2 linked regions of the Cycloclasticus pugetii PS-1 genome follow. The protein of the gene in region 2 interacts with the protein of the main gene of each other region in a pairwise test. Links are inferred from orthologs where the notes say so. Each region holds a gene or a part of one and is shown on either strand. Other genes may lie near its edges. The genes, in order: CYCPU_RS11965 and ndk.

Region 1 (6,322 bases), 1.5 Mb from region 2 along the record:
CTCCTGGAGATACGGTAAGTGATGTCTATGGAAGGGCTGATCAGGCCTTGTATAAAGCTAAAAGTTTAGGAAGGAACCAATGCTTGAGTGAGCGGGCAATATAATCCTTAAATGTTTGGCGTAGTTAGCGGCGCGCTTGTAATGTCGTTATGGCTTGATGAGTGCTTAAAAAAATATTTTCCGTGCCTATCTTTTTTAGAAACTCAGTATCTTTCAGCTTATCCATAACCGGACCTTTTATTTCAGCTAAGTGTAGCTGAATGTTGGCTTTTTCAAGTCGGTAAAGAATGTCACTTAAGGATTGTAGCGCGCTGGTGTCAATAAAGCTTATCGACTGACAAATAAGTACAATATGGTTAATCGACTGGTTGTCCGCAACCAACCCCATAATATTGTCTTCAAGGTAGTTTGTGTTAGCAAAATAAAGGTTTTCGTCAACGCGTATGGCAAGAATTTCTTTATCCGTTTTTACTTTATAGCGCTTGATGTTTCTATAATGCTCAGAGTTTCCCACTTGCCCAACTACAGCAATATGAGGTTGGCTGCTTCTATGTAGGTATAAGCCAATAGAGATAATAATGCCAGCCAGAATGCCGCTTTCTACATTAATAAATAACACAGTAAGAAAAGTTATTAACATCAAAGTGGCCTCTGTACGGTCGTAGCGCCATGTGTGTTTAAGGGTGTGTGTGTCAATGAGAGGTAGTACGGCAAATATAATAACTGCACTGAGTGCAGCCTTTGGTAAAAAAAAGAATAAGGGTGTTAAAACAGACAGAGTCAAACCAACTAAACAAGCCGTAATAATAGACGCCAAGGGGGAGTTAGCGCCGGCGGTGAAATTAACCATCGAACGACCAAAACCTCCAGCTACTGGATAGCCACCACTAAGAGCTGATGAGACATTGGCAGCACTGAGTCCTAAGAGTTCCTTATTCGCATCGATTTTTTGTCGTTTCTGCCCAGCCATGGATTTTGCAATAGAAACACTTTCTAGATAACCAATTAAAGCGATAAGCAGAGCAGAGGGAAGGAGTTGTTTAAATAGTTGCTCATCGTAATTAGGCAGAATAATATGAGGAAGCCCTGGTGGAATATAACCAACCACGGATACCTCAAATCGTGTATTTAAATGGAAATAATAAACAACAAGAGTGCCAGTAACGGCAACAATAAGAGGGCCCGAATTCGATATAAACTTTATGCTGTTAGGGTTAAATGCTCTTTTCTTTAAGAGGTTTGCTAAAGGGCCTTTAAACCACCATAGAAGCATTAAGCTGCAAACTCCGAGGATGCTTGTTACTAGGTGTCCTTGGGGAAGTTGGGTAACGATATGGGTTATAGCCTGGTAAGGGGCGAGCCCTTCGGTGATGTTTAAACCAACAATATGTTTTACTTGGCTTAAGGCGATAATGATAGCTGAGGCGCTAATAAACCCGGAAACAACGGGGTGACTTAGAAAATTTATAATACTACCTAACCTAGCTGCTCGCATTAATAGCAATATGATGCCAGTTAATAAAGCCAGAGTGTTTGCTGCGTTTATTACTTCGTCAATATTGCTGATGCCTAATTCGGCGATAGTGGCGCCTGTCATTAACGACATAATACCGACCGGCCCAATGGCCAATGTTCGACTACTGCCGAAAGCGGCGTATAAAATGATTGGAAGAACGGATGAATACAGGGCTACTTCGGCGGGGAGCCCTGCCAACAGACCATAGGCCATAGATTGAGGAATAAGGACAATAGCAACAATGACGCCAGCAATTAAATCCCCCTTTAATTGAGCGGTTTGGTACGTCTTGATCCAGCTTGGTAGAAGCATGATGTAAAACCTTATTGCGCCGTATTTTTATCATTCGTAACGCACCTGAGCTAAATGCAGGGGTAACGTTCTTTGACAGGATTTATAGGTATATTAAATTAGCATAAATATATAATAACTTTATTAAGCTGTTGTTTAAAATTGACTTCAATCATTTTTTTTGCTGCAATGCAATAAAATTATAATAAAATCAATCAGTTAAAAAATATATATTGTTGCTTTTTTGCAAAAACACTGTATTATTCATTTTAAGAGCAAGGAGAGGGGAAAGACAGTTTCTTTTGTAGTTAGAAGAGCTGCATAAAAAATAATAATAAAAATAAAAACTAGGGGGCTTTTAGCCCCTTTTTTTTGCCTGAAATAAATGTCCTGGAGGCTTTGGTTTAAAGCGTTAAGGTTTGGGTCCCCTGTTCACTGGCAAGCAAAACAGTATCAGCCGACCGGTTAGCGAATAGGCCAGTTGTTACAACACCGGTAATGTTATTGAGTGTGTTTTCCAGTTTCATTGGCTCTAAAATATCTAAACGGTGAATATCTAAAATGACGTTGCCGTTATCAGTAATAAAATTTTCTCGCCAGACGGGCTGACCACCAAGTGCTGATATGGTTCGAGCCACATAACTTCTAGCCATCGGAATGACTTCTACAGGTAGCGGAAATTTGCCCAATCGAGAGACTAACTTGCTGTGGTCGGCAATACAAATAAAGTGTTTGCTGGCGGCGGCAATAATCTTTTCACGGGTCAAGGCACCACCGCCTCCTTTTATGAGTTCTAAATTCGTATTAATTTCATCGGCTCCATCAACATAAATATCTAAAGTGCCCACGGCATTTAAATCAAGAACCGGGATGCCTAAAGCCAATAATCTTTCTGTGCTGGCCTCTGAACTTGAAACGGCACCTTCAAATTGATGCTTAAGAGGAACCAATAAATCAATAAAGTGGTTGACCGTTGAGCCGGTACCAACGCCTAAAATACGGCAGTTCTTTACGTACGGGATAGCGGCTTGTGCGGCTAGTTTTTTTAAGTCGTCTTGCATGAGTAAAAGATTGGCGTTAGTTGTTAAGAAGTATTCGTATGATATATCGCATCTAAGCGTAGTTAGAAGCTATTTAATCATCATTTTTTATAATGCATCGGATGAGTCGCCTAGTAGGCGTTGTTTTGCCTTGGCTGAAAAGCAGACCACTCCAAGCTCTGTGACGATGGCATCTAATGGAACATCCCAGGCTTCAGGCTTAATAGTATCAACCATTTGCAGGCTATAAGCGATACCCACTAAGAGCGGTTTTTTTTTGCATGCCGGACTCAACATAAAATTGAGTGTACGGTCATAGTAGCCGCCACCCATACCTATGCGATGGCCTAGCTGGTCAAAACCCACTAAAGGAATGAGTATGCTGGTTAATAATTTAGCAGGTAAATAGAGCTGTTTGGCAGGCTCGGGGATATTGAATCGATTGTTTTCCAATGGATCGCCCCATAGATAAGAAGAGAATCTAAGTCTTTGCTTATTTAAAGCCGGGAGATAGTGTTTGCAGCGGGTCTTTGAGCAAGCTTGTATGAATAAATCGAGTGTTGGTTCACCATCATTAGCGAGGTAACTCGCAACACTTGAGGAGCGAAGAAGAAGCCCTGTTTTTAACAAATGTTGGTTGATACTGTAATCAAATCGGGCTCTATCAGAGGTCGAAATAGTGTTACGTCTGCGTCGTAATGATTGTCTTAAGGAAGGTATTAATTGGGTCATAAAATAGGGCGCTTCCCGCCAGTGCCGTATTCAGGTTTCTACCTTGAACCGATAGGTTCAAGTGGGAGTCGGACATTTGCATTAGGCTTCTCTATGTAGAGCGTGCACACCAACAAAATGATCTGTCTTCCCGGGTAGGTAATTAGGTCCAAGGGCATTTCACCTTAACTCGAACACCGCAGGAAACGCACTGACAGTGTAACCCTATGAAAAAAAATTAACAGTATATTTTTTACATTTAAAGAGAGATAAAAAATATTTTTATTATTTTACAGCTGATCAAGATGTTTTCTAAAGAGTGTAAAGCCGCTTCGTTTTGCAGCTAAGGTTAAACAGATTGCGGTTGATATCGTATGAAGCCTATCTAATTTAATGAGTAGGGCAAATTAAAGTTAAAGTAGGAAAACTATTTACCGAAGGCGTCTATGGCAAAGTCTAGTTTATTTTGAAGGGCGATTATTTTGTCACTAATATTTAAAGAGGCGCCGCTTTTTTTTTGGTTTTCAACTAAAAAATCATGTGTGATATTGAGGCCAGCCATTACGGCTATGCGGTCTAAGCCTACTACTCGTCCGGATTTTTTAATGCTTTGCATTTTTTCATCTAAAAACCGAGCAGAAGACTCAAGCCCTGCTCGCTCATTTTCAGAGCAGCTGACTCGGTATTCTTTATCTAGTAGGTGTAAGGTGACAGTCGTGGAAGTTGACATGCTTATATTTCCATTAATTTAAGCCTAGAAATCATTGACTCAATACGCGTTTTAGCTTTTTCAGTTTTATCCATTAAAGCACTGCGTTGTTGAATGAGATCGGCTTGCTGGCTCTTGAGTTGTTGGTTTTCTTCATGCAGGTTTTGGCACACTTGAACAAGTGCGTCAATTTTCTGCTCAAGGTGTTGCAAGTCAATTTCTGGGTTTTGTTCTTTATTCACAAGATAAATAGTAGGTGTGATTGCTGAGAAGGTCAATACCGTTAGTAATATAGTCGGTAAGTTTTGGTGCCTCGGTCACGTAATGATAGCATAGCCACATTGATAAATTGTTTGGAGTGGGCAGTGAAACGTTTAGGTAATTATGAGGATTTGCAGTTAATTTTTGATGAGCATGATGCTGGTATGAATGTGTCTGAAGCACATGGCTTGGCGTCAGGCATGCTATGTGTGCAATTTGATGCAGACTTTAATCGTTGGATAAGTGCAATATTTGATACGGAAGATCAGCTAAAAGCCTTAACGAATGAGGATAAGCAAGGCTTAATTGGTTTGTTTCAAGGTACATTGGAATTGCTCAAAACCGATGAGTTTATTTTTGACTTGTTGCTACCCGATGAGGAAGAACGGATTGGTGTGCGGGCAGTTGCCATGAGTGAATGGTGCCAGGGTTTTTTATATGGCGTGGCTTATATGGGGGTCGGTGATGATAAAGATTGGAGTGAGGACTGTAGAGGCATATTAAGAGATTTAATGGAGATTTCACGTTTAGATGCCGACAACTCAGATGAGTCAGATGAGCAAGCGTTTATGGAGTTACAAGAATACGTGCGGATGGGCGTGCAAATTTTAATGCAAGAACTGCAACCAGATAGCGATTCATCAACGGAACAACCAACGCTTCACTAGCGAGATATAAAGGAGGCTTTGTGATAGAAGAGCAAAAAGAATTTGCCCGTAGAAGGCAGCAATTTTTACGCATGGTGGGTGAAGGGAATATTGCGGTGATCGCCAGCGCATCTATTATGCAACGTAATAGCGATGTGGAATTTCATTTTCGTCAAAACAGTGATTTCTTTTATTTAAGCGGTTTTGATGAGCCTGAATCGGTGATTGTGTTTGTACCAGGTAGGGAACAAGGCGAGTATGTTTTATTTTGCCGAGAATATGATGAGAAAACCGCTTTATGGGTAGGGGCGAGTGCGGGCTTAGAAGGCGCGGTTCGTGATTATGCTGTAGATGATGCATTTCCGATTGATGATATCGATGATATTTTGCCTGGCTTATTGGAAAATAAAAATCGGTTGTATTTCCCAATGGGGGCACAGCCTGATTTTGACCAACAATTGATGGATTGGTCTCAGCAAGTAAGAGGCCGCTCTAGGGCAGGGGTATCAGCACCCGCAGAATTTATTTCGTCAGATCATATTTTGCATGAAATGCGGCTTATAAAGTCAGCACAAGAAATTAAATGGATGAAAAAGGCGGCAAAAATATCAGTTAAAGCACATATTAAGGCTATGCAATCTTGTCGTCCGGGGATGTATGAATATCAAGTTGAGGCAAACCTTAAGCACTGTTTTATGAGTCATGGCGCACAGCAAGAAGCCTACCCAGCGATTGTCGGTGGTGGGCATAATGGATGTGTTCTGCATTACATAGATAATAATGCCGTATTAAATGATGGTGATTTATTGTTGATTGATGCGGGTTGTGAGTGGAAAAAATATGCATCTGACATTACCCGAACTTTCCCCGTAAATGGTGTGTTTAATGAAGAGCAAAAAGCGCTCTATCAATTAGTGTTAGATGCCCAGTACGCAGCTATAGAGCAAGTTAAACCCGGTAATCATTGGAACGACCCGCATGATGCTGCGGTTGAGGTGTTAACAAAAGGTTTGGTTAGGCTTGGTTTATTGCAAGGTAGCTTGTCAACATTGATTAAAAATGAGGCCTATAAGCCGTATTATATGCATCGTACAGGGCATTGGTTAGGGATGGATGTGCACGATGTTGGGGATTATAAATTAGATGA
Region 2 (10,189 bases):
GCGTTGCTTGGGGTGTAAGCAGAATGATATTTTGTTGATATTCCTATATCAGTTTTTTTTAATAGGTGCCGTGGCTTGTTCGGCTGGACTATTATTTGGCTGGTTGACACAAGAAGCACTGTTTCATCTATTGCGTAATTTATTACCCGCTATGGTGTCAGATCCAAGCCTTATTGCTGTGATGTTTGGTTTTATGACGGGGTTTGCCATTTTGATTGGTTTTGCCTTGCCACCTTTGCTAAGGCTCAAACGGGTTTCGCCCTTACGGGTTTTACGCCGAGAGCTCGAACCGTTGAATAGTAGCGCCTGGTTGGTTTATGGTTTAGCGCTTACTTTGATTAGTGGGCTTATTTATCGATACACCGATGATTTAATGCTGTTGTTTTCAATAATGGGTGGCGGCTTATTGGCGGTAATTTTTTCAGCAGGCTTGTTGTACGTGCTTTTATTGCAAGGTCGCAAGTTATTACCGCATGTTGGCTTAGCTGGACGCTTGGGTTTGCAAGGCGTGTTAAGAGACCCCAAGGCCAGTGTGACCCAAGTCTTAGCGTTTAGCATCACGATTTTGGCTATGTTACTGAGTTTTACGGTGAGGAATGATTTGTTAACCGATTGGCAACAGCAAATACCTGATGAGGCACCGAATTATTTTGCGATTAATATTTTTCCTGACCAAGTGGCTAACTTCGATAATATATTGAGTCGCCAGGGTGTTCCCGCTGCTAGTTTTCACCCAGTTGTACGTGGACGTTTAGTGGCTATTAATGGAACGCCGGTGCAAAAAATTGTTAGCAAAGACTCCCAAGGAGAGCGTGCAACACATCGTGATTTAAGCCTGACATGGAATAAGGAGCTGCCGCTAGATAATAAAACTCTAGCTGGACACTGGAGCGGGACGAAAAAAGGCGAAGTGTCTATTGAAAGTAAGTTGGCTGAAAGTTTGCAGGTGAAGCTAGGCGATCAGCTGACCTTTAGTATTGGTAGTGAGCAAATTAACGCCAAAATAACGCACCTGCGGAGCGTGCAATGGGACACGATGAAACCTAATTTTTACATGGTGTTTTCTGAAGAAACCTTGGCTAACTTTCCAACCACATACATCACGAGTTTTTATTTATCAGAAAATAATAAAACGCTCTTAAATGATCTGGTCAGGCAATTTCCAGCGATGACCTTGTTGGAAGTGGATGCCATGTTGAAACAAATAAAACTGATTTTATCGCAACTCACTAGTGCGATTAATTACTTATTATATTTTGCTTTGTTAGCTGGTTTTACCGTACTGCTGTCGTCGATATATTCAACATTGGATACTCGAATTTCAGAAGGTGCTTTGATGCGAACATTGGGTGCTCATCGCAGGCTATTACGCAATGCCCATTTGATTGAGTTTGCTGCAATTGGGGTCATGTCGGGGTTAGTTGCGGTGTTTATTTTCAACTGGGTGTTGTTTGGTTTATATCGCTATGTGCTTCACTTGGATTTTTATTTTAATTGGGTATTGTGTCTTGTAGTACCCATTATTAGTGCTGGCTGCGTTGTCTTGGCTGGTTTCTGGGGTGTTAAAGATGTGGTTAATAAGTCACCTGTGCATATGCTTCGAGGGACGTAAGCAACGTGTATTATTTGTATGAACGATAAAGGTTAAAATATATATTATGAAAAATATTTCCCTACAAGACCAATTGCTAAAGGCTGGCTTGACCAGTAAGTCGAAAGCGCATAAAGCTAAAACGCAAAAGCATAAACAAATTAAACAGAAACAAAAAAATAAAATTCAGGTGGTTGATCAAGCGGCCGTGTTGGCTGAGGAAGCTAAGCTAAAACAGCAAGAAAAGGATCGTTTGCTTAATGAGAAACGCAATCAACAAGCTGAGCAGAAACAAATTGCCGGACAAATTAACCAACTTATCTCGCTTAATAAATTAGATAAAGACGAAGAGGGTGCCCCGTTTAATTTTACTCACGATAATAAAGTAAAAGCCATTTATATAGATGAAGCTTTGCGACAACGTATTGTTGCAGGCACGGCGGTGATTGTTCAGCTAGGTAAAACCTACGAAGTCGTGCCTATTGGGGTTGCTGAAAAAATTGCACAGCGCGATAAAGAGCGTGTGATTTATTTAGAAGATGTTTCACCTATTTCATCGGATGATGCCTATGCTGATTACGCTGTGCCGGATGATTTGATGTGGTAAGGGCAGCTGACGAAAGGGTCATAGAGAGTTGTCGCCAATGGGTTGAGACAGTTATTATTGCGTTGAATTTTTGCCCGTTTGCAAAACCTGTTGTTAATGCGGGGCGCGTTGACTACAAGGTGATTAATGAGCGCGGTGTTGAGCAAGGTTTAATGGCGCTTAGTGATCAGCTCAGTTACCTTGCCAACAACGATCATGTCGAAACGAGCTTATTGATTTACCCACAGGGCTTAGAATCATTCGATGACTATCTTGATTTTGCTGCGATAGCCGATGATTTATTGCTTGAGGAGGGATATGAAGGTGTATTTCAAATAGCTACGTTTCACCCAGACTATTGTTTTGAAGGCCAGCAGCAAGATGATGCATCTAATTATACAAATCGTTCGCCATATCCAATATTACATATTTTACGAGAAGCAAGCATAGAAGCAGCGTTAGAGGGTGTATCAAGCCCCGATAAAATACCAAGCAGAAATATTGAGTTGGCCAGAGCAAAAGGTTTGGAAGGCATGCAAGCGTTGCTGACGGCGTGCCAATCAACATAAAAAAGCCCGCTTTAGTATTCAAGCGGGCTTTTTTGTAACGATATGACGGTGTCTTTAACGGGTGCCCGTTTTGACGTTTTCAATATCTTGGCTTTTAAGATATTCATCATAGGTGCCATGGAAATCAACAATGCCATTAGGTGTTATTTCAACAATGCGGTTGGCAAGTGAAGAGACGAATTCGCGGTCATGACTTACAAAAATTAATGTGCCATCATAATTATCCAAAGCTAAGTTTAAGGCTTCGATAGACTCCATATCTAAATGGTTTGTTGGTTCGTCCATTAACATGACATTGGTTTCGCCCAAGGTTAGTTTGCCAAACAGTAGACGGTTTTTCTCACCACCGGAACACACAGCAACTTTTTTATTAAAATCATCGGATGAAAAGAGCAAACGCCCCAAGGTCATGCGGACTACTTGGTCATTATGACTTGGTTTTCGCCACTGACTCATCCAGTCGAATAAGGTCATGTCGACATTAAAATCGTCGCTAGCATCTTGCGGGCAATAGCCAAGAGTGGCATTTTCTGCCCATTGAATAGTACCCTTGTTAGGACTTATTTCATTCATGAGGCAACGCAAGAAAGTCGTTTTACCGGCACCATTTTCGCCAATAACAGCTAAGCGTGTACCGGCTTGTAAAATCATGCTGGTGTTTGTAAATAAAGTTTCATCAAAACCATGCTCAAGGTTTTCAATGGTGACGGCTTCACGATGAAGTTTTTTAATTTGATTGAAGCGGATAAATGGGCTCACACGTGATGAGGGTTTAATATCGGCCAGTTCAATTTTTTCTAATTTCTTAGCTCGTGATGTTGCTTGTTTGGCTTTAGACGCATTGGCAGAAAAGCGACTAACAAATTGTTGCAGTTCAGCCATTTGAGTTTTCTTCTTGGCATTCTCTGATTGAAGTAACTCGCGCGCTTGGGTTGATGCGATCATGAAATCATCGTAGTTGCCCGGGTATATACGCAGTTCGCCGTAGTCAATATCTGCCATGTGCGTGCAAACGGCATTTAAGAAATGTCGATCATGCGAGATGATGATCATGGTGCTTTTTGACTGATTGATAATCCCTTCAAGCCAGCGAATCGTATTAATGTCCAAGTTGTTGGTGGGCTCATCGAGAAGTAATACGTCAGGCTCTGAAAAGAGTGCTTGGGCTAATAAAACACGCAGTTTCCAGCCCGGAGCAACGTTACTCATTAGGCCGTAATGGAATTCTTGTTCAATCCCCGCACTCATGAGTAGTTCTTCTGCACGACTTTCAGCGCTGTAGCCATCCATTTCAGCAAACTCAACTTCTAATTCGGCAACCCGCATGCCTTCTTCTTCGGTCATTTCAGCTAATGAATAGATACGTTCACGTTCTTGTTTTACCTTCCAGAGTTCATCGTGTCCCATGATGACGGTATCAACAACGGTGTGTTCTTCAAAGGCAAATTGGTCTTGGCCTAATTTACCGATACGTTCTCCTGGGTCTTTTGATACGTTGCCGGATGTAGGCTCTAAATCGCCTCCTAATATTTTCATATAGGTTGATTTGCCACAACCGTTTGCGCCGATAAGCCCGTAACGGTTGCCGTTGCCAAACTTGGCTGAAACGTTTTCAAAAAGTGGCTTAGAGCCAAACTGCATGGTGATGTTTGCGCTAATTAACATAGTGATTGCTCGTTATAAATGTGTTGTTTAAAAGTGTGGTTACCGATTTCCAAAATTATCAGGTCGGTTGGTAGGTTTATTTTGAGTATTGCGCTTTTTTGCACGAGTGGAGCCATTCGGTTTAGCACCGGTGTTTGTTTTAGGTTTGGCAGGTGAATGGTTTTTGGGTGTTGATTTTCTAGGGCGTTGATTATTACGGCCATTTTGAATCGGTTCTGGTTTGATGCTTAGATCAGGTTCATAACCTTCAAAAGTAACTTTTTTGATATCGGTTTTAATCAGGCGCTCAATACCTTTTAGTAGTTTTAATTCATCAACACAAACTAGAGACATGGCTTCACCTTCGCTGCCTGCTCGGCCAGTACGACCGATGCGGTGTACATAATCTTCAGGCACATTAGGCAGTTCAAAATTAACCACATGGGGAAGCTGGTCAATGTCTAGGCCACGAGCGGCGATGTCTGTGGCGACCAGTACACGAATATCGTTGGATTTAAAGTTTGCTAATGCTTTAGTGCGAGCCCCTTGGCTTTTATTACCATGAATAGCGGCTGCAGTAATACCATCTTTATTGAGTTGCTCGGATAATTTGTTGGCGCCATGTTTAGTGCGTGTAAACACCAGGACTTGTTTCCAGTCATTTGAGCCAATAAGAAAAGATAATAATTCACGTTTGCGTTTTTTATCAACAGGGTGAACGACTTGGGAGATCAGCTCCGATGCAGAATTCTCTTTGGCGACTTCTACTAACGCAGGGTTATGTAACAGGCTGCTCGTTAGTTTCTTAATTTCGTTTGAGAAGGTGGCTGAAAACAGTAGTGTTTGTTTTTGCTGAGGTAGTAAAGCTAAAACCTTTCTAATGTCTCGAATAAAGCCCATATCAAGCATACGATCGGCCTCATCGAGTACGAGGATTTCGACGGATGATAGGTCAACAGTATTTTGGCTGACATGATCGAGAAGACGGCCTGGCGTTGCGACTAAAATATCAACACCCTTACGCAATTTTTGCTTTTGTGGATTAATGTTTACACCACCAAATATAACAAACGATGATAAGGGTAAATGTTGACCATAATCTCTGACGCTCTCAGCAACTTGTGCCGCTAGTTCGCGCGTTGGTGTTAATACTAAGGCGCGAACTTTGCCCGCCTTTGGTTTCGCGTCGCCAGATTCCATAAGGCGTTGTAAAACAGGTAACGTGAAACTGGCTGTTTTTCCGGTGCCAGTTTGTGCGCCGCCCATTAGGTCTCGTCCTTCTAGGATGAGTGGAATGGATTGGGCTTGGATTGAGGTGGGTTCGGTGTAGCCTTTTTTAGATACAGCGGTGATTAATTCAGCTCTGAGGCCGAGTGAGTCGAACGACATATAGTTTTCTCCGTGAGTCCATCCGCCATTTAATAAATGGCACGGTCGAGGTGGAAGCAATGTTTAGTTACGGCGGGCAGTATTTTAATATTGCCACGTTTTGAGGTGGGTGCAGACCGATCAGCACAACCATTTTGAGGGGCTTATTGTACCTGATCGCTAAAGAATATAGTGATATATGTCAGTAAAGGTTGAGAAAAAGCTGTTTTTCTAAAGAAAGTACGTTAGAATTAATCTCGCTACATTCTCTACTGGTTTTTGTAAGATCTGCTCTTGTTAATTTCCTTGTAAGATTTGTAACATTTTTTAATTTTAATTTTATTGAGGTATTATCATGGCAACAGGAACAGTTAAGTGGTTCAACGAATCTAAAGGCTTCGGCTTTATTACTCCAGAAGATGGCAGCAAAGATGTATTCGTACATTTCTCAGCTATCGCTAGCGAAGGTTTTCGTACGTTAAACGAAGGTCAGCAAGTGAACTTCGACGTAGAGAATGGCCCTAAAGGCCCACAAGCTGTAAACGTAACAGCTTAAGTTTCTATTCGTATGAAAAAGCCTCGCTTAATGCGGGGCTTTTTTTTGTCTACACACTTTGTAGGTGTTTTTTAAGGTATGATTGATTTGAGGTATATTAAGGGTTAGAGGTAATGGCTGAGATATTTGATCAAGTTAATGCGGCACTGCTACCAAGTGCATTTATTATATTAATGGGTGTTTTGCTGAGGTATTGGGAGCCTGCGGGTCTTACATTACATGAAACTCGGCGTGTCATCAGTACCTTGGTGATTAATCTGTTTTACCCGGCACTTATTTTTTCTGTTATTCCTAATGTGACCCTATCGGGAGACATTTTTAGTGCTCCGATGGTATCAAATGTAGGTATTGTTGTTGGCATGCTTGCGTGTTGGGTTTTCTACCCTTGGTTAAAACGTCAAGGTTTGGGTAAACCTGAACTGGGCGCGTTAATGTTGGTTTGTGGTTTAGGGAATATTATTTCTCTGGGAGTGCCGTTACTACAGGCGATGCAAGGTGACGAGGCCGCAAGGTTCGCTATTTATGTCGATATTATGGCCATTACACCAATGTTGTGGATTGTTGGTTTGTGGATAGCGATAGAATGGGGTGATAATAACGAGCAAAAGCAAACTCCGTTAAGGTTTATTAAATCATTATTAAGCCTGCCGCCCATATGGGCCTTTGTTGTTGCAATTTTGATGAATATTTATGACATTAGTTTGCCGCTGTTTCTTCAAAAGGGCACCACGATGCTGGGAAATATTACGATGTCGGGTATGTTGTTGGTCGTGGGGATGTCGCTCTCATTTGGTAGCCTAAGGAAGCACAAAGGCATTGCTATTTTGGCGTCAGCAGTAAAGCTACTTGTCGTCCCAGCGGTCGTTTACTTTACAGCAAATGCAACCATGACAGATGTTAAAACAATACATGCGACGGTCTTGGTAGCAGCTACGCCGTCGATGATGGCAACAATGATTTTAAGCGAGCGTTATGGTTTGAATACGGAGCTATTGTCTACTGTATTAGTGGCAAGTACGGCATTATTTTTTATTACTTTGCCGATTTGGTTGGTGGTGCTGTAGGTTTTTTTTCGCTAGGGTCTTTGAGTTGATTTTGTAATTCATCCAGAGATGATTCAACCTCTTTAATGGGGGCGGAAATACTGTTATCGAGGGTGTTTTTAGCACGTTCCACGGATTGTTTTAATTCTTCGACACGAATTTGTTCGTCAATTTCATATTTAACTGTTTTTACCATACCGCGTGCCTTACCGAGCCATAAGCCTGTGGTACGTGCTACACGTGGAAGCTTCTCTGGGCCTATGACCAGTAGTGCGATAATACCAATGAGGCAGATTTCAAAAAAACCGATATCAAACATGCTTTTTAGTGTTAAGAGTGGCTGTTTATTAGAAGAGTTATAGGGGCAGTATAAGATAAACAACAGAGGTTAACCAAGAGTCATCAATCTTAGGTGATAGATTTCCCTTAAAAAAATGATCATGTAGAATGCTGTCTAATGAAAGAATTAGCTTTAATGGGCTTATTGATAGGTTGCTATATAGTGTAAGCCGTATCGTTGAATGCCTTATTATGAGTTGTCGGTAAAGGAACCTATTTGTAGTTATAAACTCAAAGGGGTGGTAAGTATTTATTAATATTGAGGAAAATATGTCTGTTACATTAACTGAAAACGCTGCAATGCAAGTGCAGGATCAATTGAATAAACGGGGTAAAGGGTTGGGCTTACGATTGGGTGTTCGTGAGTCTGGTTGCTCGGGTTACTCTTATGTCATTGATTTTGCAGATGAAGTTGAGTCTAAGGATACTGTTTTCGAAATGCATGGTGTTAAAGTCATCATCAATGAAGACTCGTTGAGTTTTTTAGATGGGATGGAGTTGGATTTTGCAAGAGAAGGTATTAATTCTGCCTTCAAGTTCAATAACCCAAATGTGAAAGATGCGTGTGGCTGCGGTGAAAGTTTTACCGTTGAGCCATAATTTTTTTCCTGTGCATAATTTAGTCTTCGTGATAGTTTTTACGGCTTATTAGCTGATTGCTAGAAAGGGCCGTAATCTGTAGACTACACACATTGTGACAGTTCGCTGTCAGATAACCTAATACCGTGAATTTACACGGGTTTTTCTAAAATTAATTTTTATTGTTGGAGTAATACTATGGCGCTTGAGCGTACTTTTTCTATTGTAAAACCGGATGCAGTTGCAAAAAATGTAATTGGACAAATTTATGCTCGCTTTGAAGAAGCGGGATTAAAAATTGTAGCGTCTAAAATGTTGCAACTTTCTCGTGAGCAAGCAGAAGGCTTCTATGCTGTGCATAAAGAGCGTCCTTTTTATAATGACTTGGTTTCATTTATGATCTCTGGCCCTGTCATGGTTCAAGTGCTTGAGGGTGAAAATGCTATTTTGAAAAACCGTGAAGTGATGGGTGCAACAAACCCAGCTGAAGCCGAAGCAGGTACTATTCGTAAAGACTTTGCAGATAGCATTGATGAAAATGCAGTTCATGGCTCAGATGCGCCTGAAACAGCGGCTGAAGAAATTAAGTTCTTCTTTAATGATGATGAACTGTGCGAACGTCTTCGTTAAACACTGATGAACTCAAAACAAAACTTGTTGAATTTAGATCGTAAGGGTCTGGAAACATTTTTTACTGAAATAGGTGAAAAACCATTTCGTGCGAAACAAGTTTTGAAATGGATTCATCAAGAAGGCATTTCTGATTTTGAGCTAATGACGAATATCAGCAAGGGGTTGCGAACACACCTTGCTGATATTGCTGAGGTACGCGTACCTGAGATAGTCTTCGAACAAAAATCTGATGATGGAACCTATAAATGGGTGCTTGAGTTAGATGGGCAAAACCGTATCGAAACAGTTTTTATTCCTGAAGAAGGTCGCGGTACCTTATGCGTGTCATCACAAGTAGGTTGTGCGCTTGAGTGCACTTTTTGCTCTACGGCGACACAAGGTTTCAATCGTAACTTATCTGTTGCTGAAATTATTGGGCAGGTATGGGTGGCGGTTAAGGCGCTAAAAGGTAAAGCCAATCTAACAAATGTTGTGATGATGGGAATGGGCGAGCCGCTACTTAACTTCAACAATACCGTTACGGCCTTAAACTTAATGATGGACGATTTTGCATACGGCTTAGCCAAACGTCGTGTCACAGTCAGCACCTCTGGTGTTGTGCCAGCGATGTATCGTTTGGCCGAAGTAAGTGATGCGAGCCTGGCAGTTTCTCTTCATGCGCCGAACGACGAATTAAGAAACGAATTAGTACCAATTAATAAAAAATATCCAATTGCTGAGTTGTTAGAAGCCTGTAAGTATTATATTAAAGGCGAAAAACGCCGAAAAATAACCTTTGAATACGTGATGTTAAGCGGCGTAAATGATTCGGTTGAGCAAGCGCATGAATTAAAGCGCTTATTGGCTGATGTGCCGTCCAAAGTGAATTTGATTCCTTTTAACCCCTTTCCTAATACACACTACAAACGCTCTAGTAATAATGCGATCCACCGGTTTACCAATGTCTTGAAAGAGGCTGGACTGATAACAACAACACGTAAAACACGTGGAGACGATATTGATGCTGCTTGTGGGCAATTGGTTGGCAAGGTGAAAGATAAAACAAAACGACAGCTAAAGAACCAGAGGGTAACCGCGGTATGAATAAATGGATTATTCAAATAATAATGCTGTGTTTTTTGGCTACCCTTGTAGCTTGCCAGCCGCAACACGTTAAAGAAAATAGCGCCTCATCTATCCAAGGCACAGAAAAAAGCCCTGCTGATGTTTATGTATCCCTTGGTGTGGAATATATGAAAAGAGGGATGAATGAAGTGGCGTTAGAAAAACTAAAGAAGGCAA

Evidence for each region.
Region 1: the proteins of ndk (region 2) and CYCPU_RS11965 interact in binary tests that used the Escherichia coli proteins (3 or more experiments, as listed by UniProt). The link is inferred for Cycloclasticus pugetii PS-1 from one-to-one orthologs.

What each region holds. Positions count from the first base shown.
Region 1 is NZ_ARVU01000001.1:2,076,318-2,082,639, reverse strand. Bases 1,768-4,705 are described here. They hold CYCPU_RS11965 (5-formyltetrahydrofolate cyclo-ligase), read right to left. Parts: upstream 3,580-4,705; coding sequence 2,956-3,579; downstream 1,768-2,955. Other genes in these bases: CYCPU_RS0110145 (UPF0149 family protein), read left to right, coding at 4,633-4,705; CYCPU_RS0110150 (TIGR02449 family protein), read right to left, coding at 4,291-4,509; CYCPU_RS0110155 (cell division protein ZapA), read right to left, coding at 3,986-4,288; rpiA (ribose-5-phosphate isomerase RpiA), read right to left, coding at 2,212-2,868; CYCPU_RS0110170 (SulP family inorganic anion transporter), read right to left, coding at 1,768-1,828. In the rest of the region: CYCPU_RS0110175 (GGDEF domain-containing protein), read left to right, coding at 1-104; more of CYCPU_RS0110170, read right to left, coding at 125-1,767; more of CYCPU_RS0110145, read left to right, coding at 4,706-5,196; pepP (Xaa-Pro aminopeptidase), read left to right, coding at 5,217-6,322. UniProt on the Escherichia coli protein: Involved in the removal of 5-formyltetrahydrofolate.
Region 2 is NZ_ARVU01000001.1:596,516-606,704, forward strand. What follows is about bases 7,415-10,189. They hold ndk (nucleoside-diphosphate kinase), read left to right. Parts: upstream 7,415-8,473; coding sequence 8,474-8,905; downstream 8,906-10,189. Other genes in these bases: tatB (Sec-independent protein translocase protein TatB), read right to left, coding at 7,415-7,676; iscA (iron-sulfur cluster assembly protein IscA), read left to right, coding at 7,967-8,296; CYCPU_RS0103055 (dual-specificity RNA methyltransferase RlmN), read left to right, coding at 8,912-9,991; pilW (type IV pilus biogenesis/stability protein PilW), read left to right, coding at 9,988-10,189. Also shown: CYCPU_RS0103005 (ABC transporter permease), read left to right, coding at 1-1,612; CYCPU_RS0103010 (DUF2058 domain-containing protein), read left to right, coding at 1,659-2,198; CYCPU_RS0103015 (DUF1415 domain-containing protein), read left to right, coding at 2,192-2,746; CYCPU_RS0103020 (ABC-F family ATPase), read right to left, coding at 2,801-4,411; CYCPU_RS0103025 (DEAD/DEAH box helicase), read right to left, coding at 4,451-5,779; transcription antiterminator/RNA stability regulator CspE, read left to right, coding at 6,114-6,314; CYCPU_RS0103035 (AEC family transporter), read left to right, coding at 6,428-7,378; more of tatB, read right to left, coding at 7,347-7,414. UniProt on the Escherichia coli protein: Major role in the synthesis of nucleoside triphosphates other than ATP. The ATP gamma phosphate is transferred to the NDP beta phosphate via a ping-pong mechanism, using a phosphorylated active-site intermediate.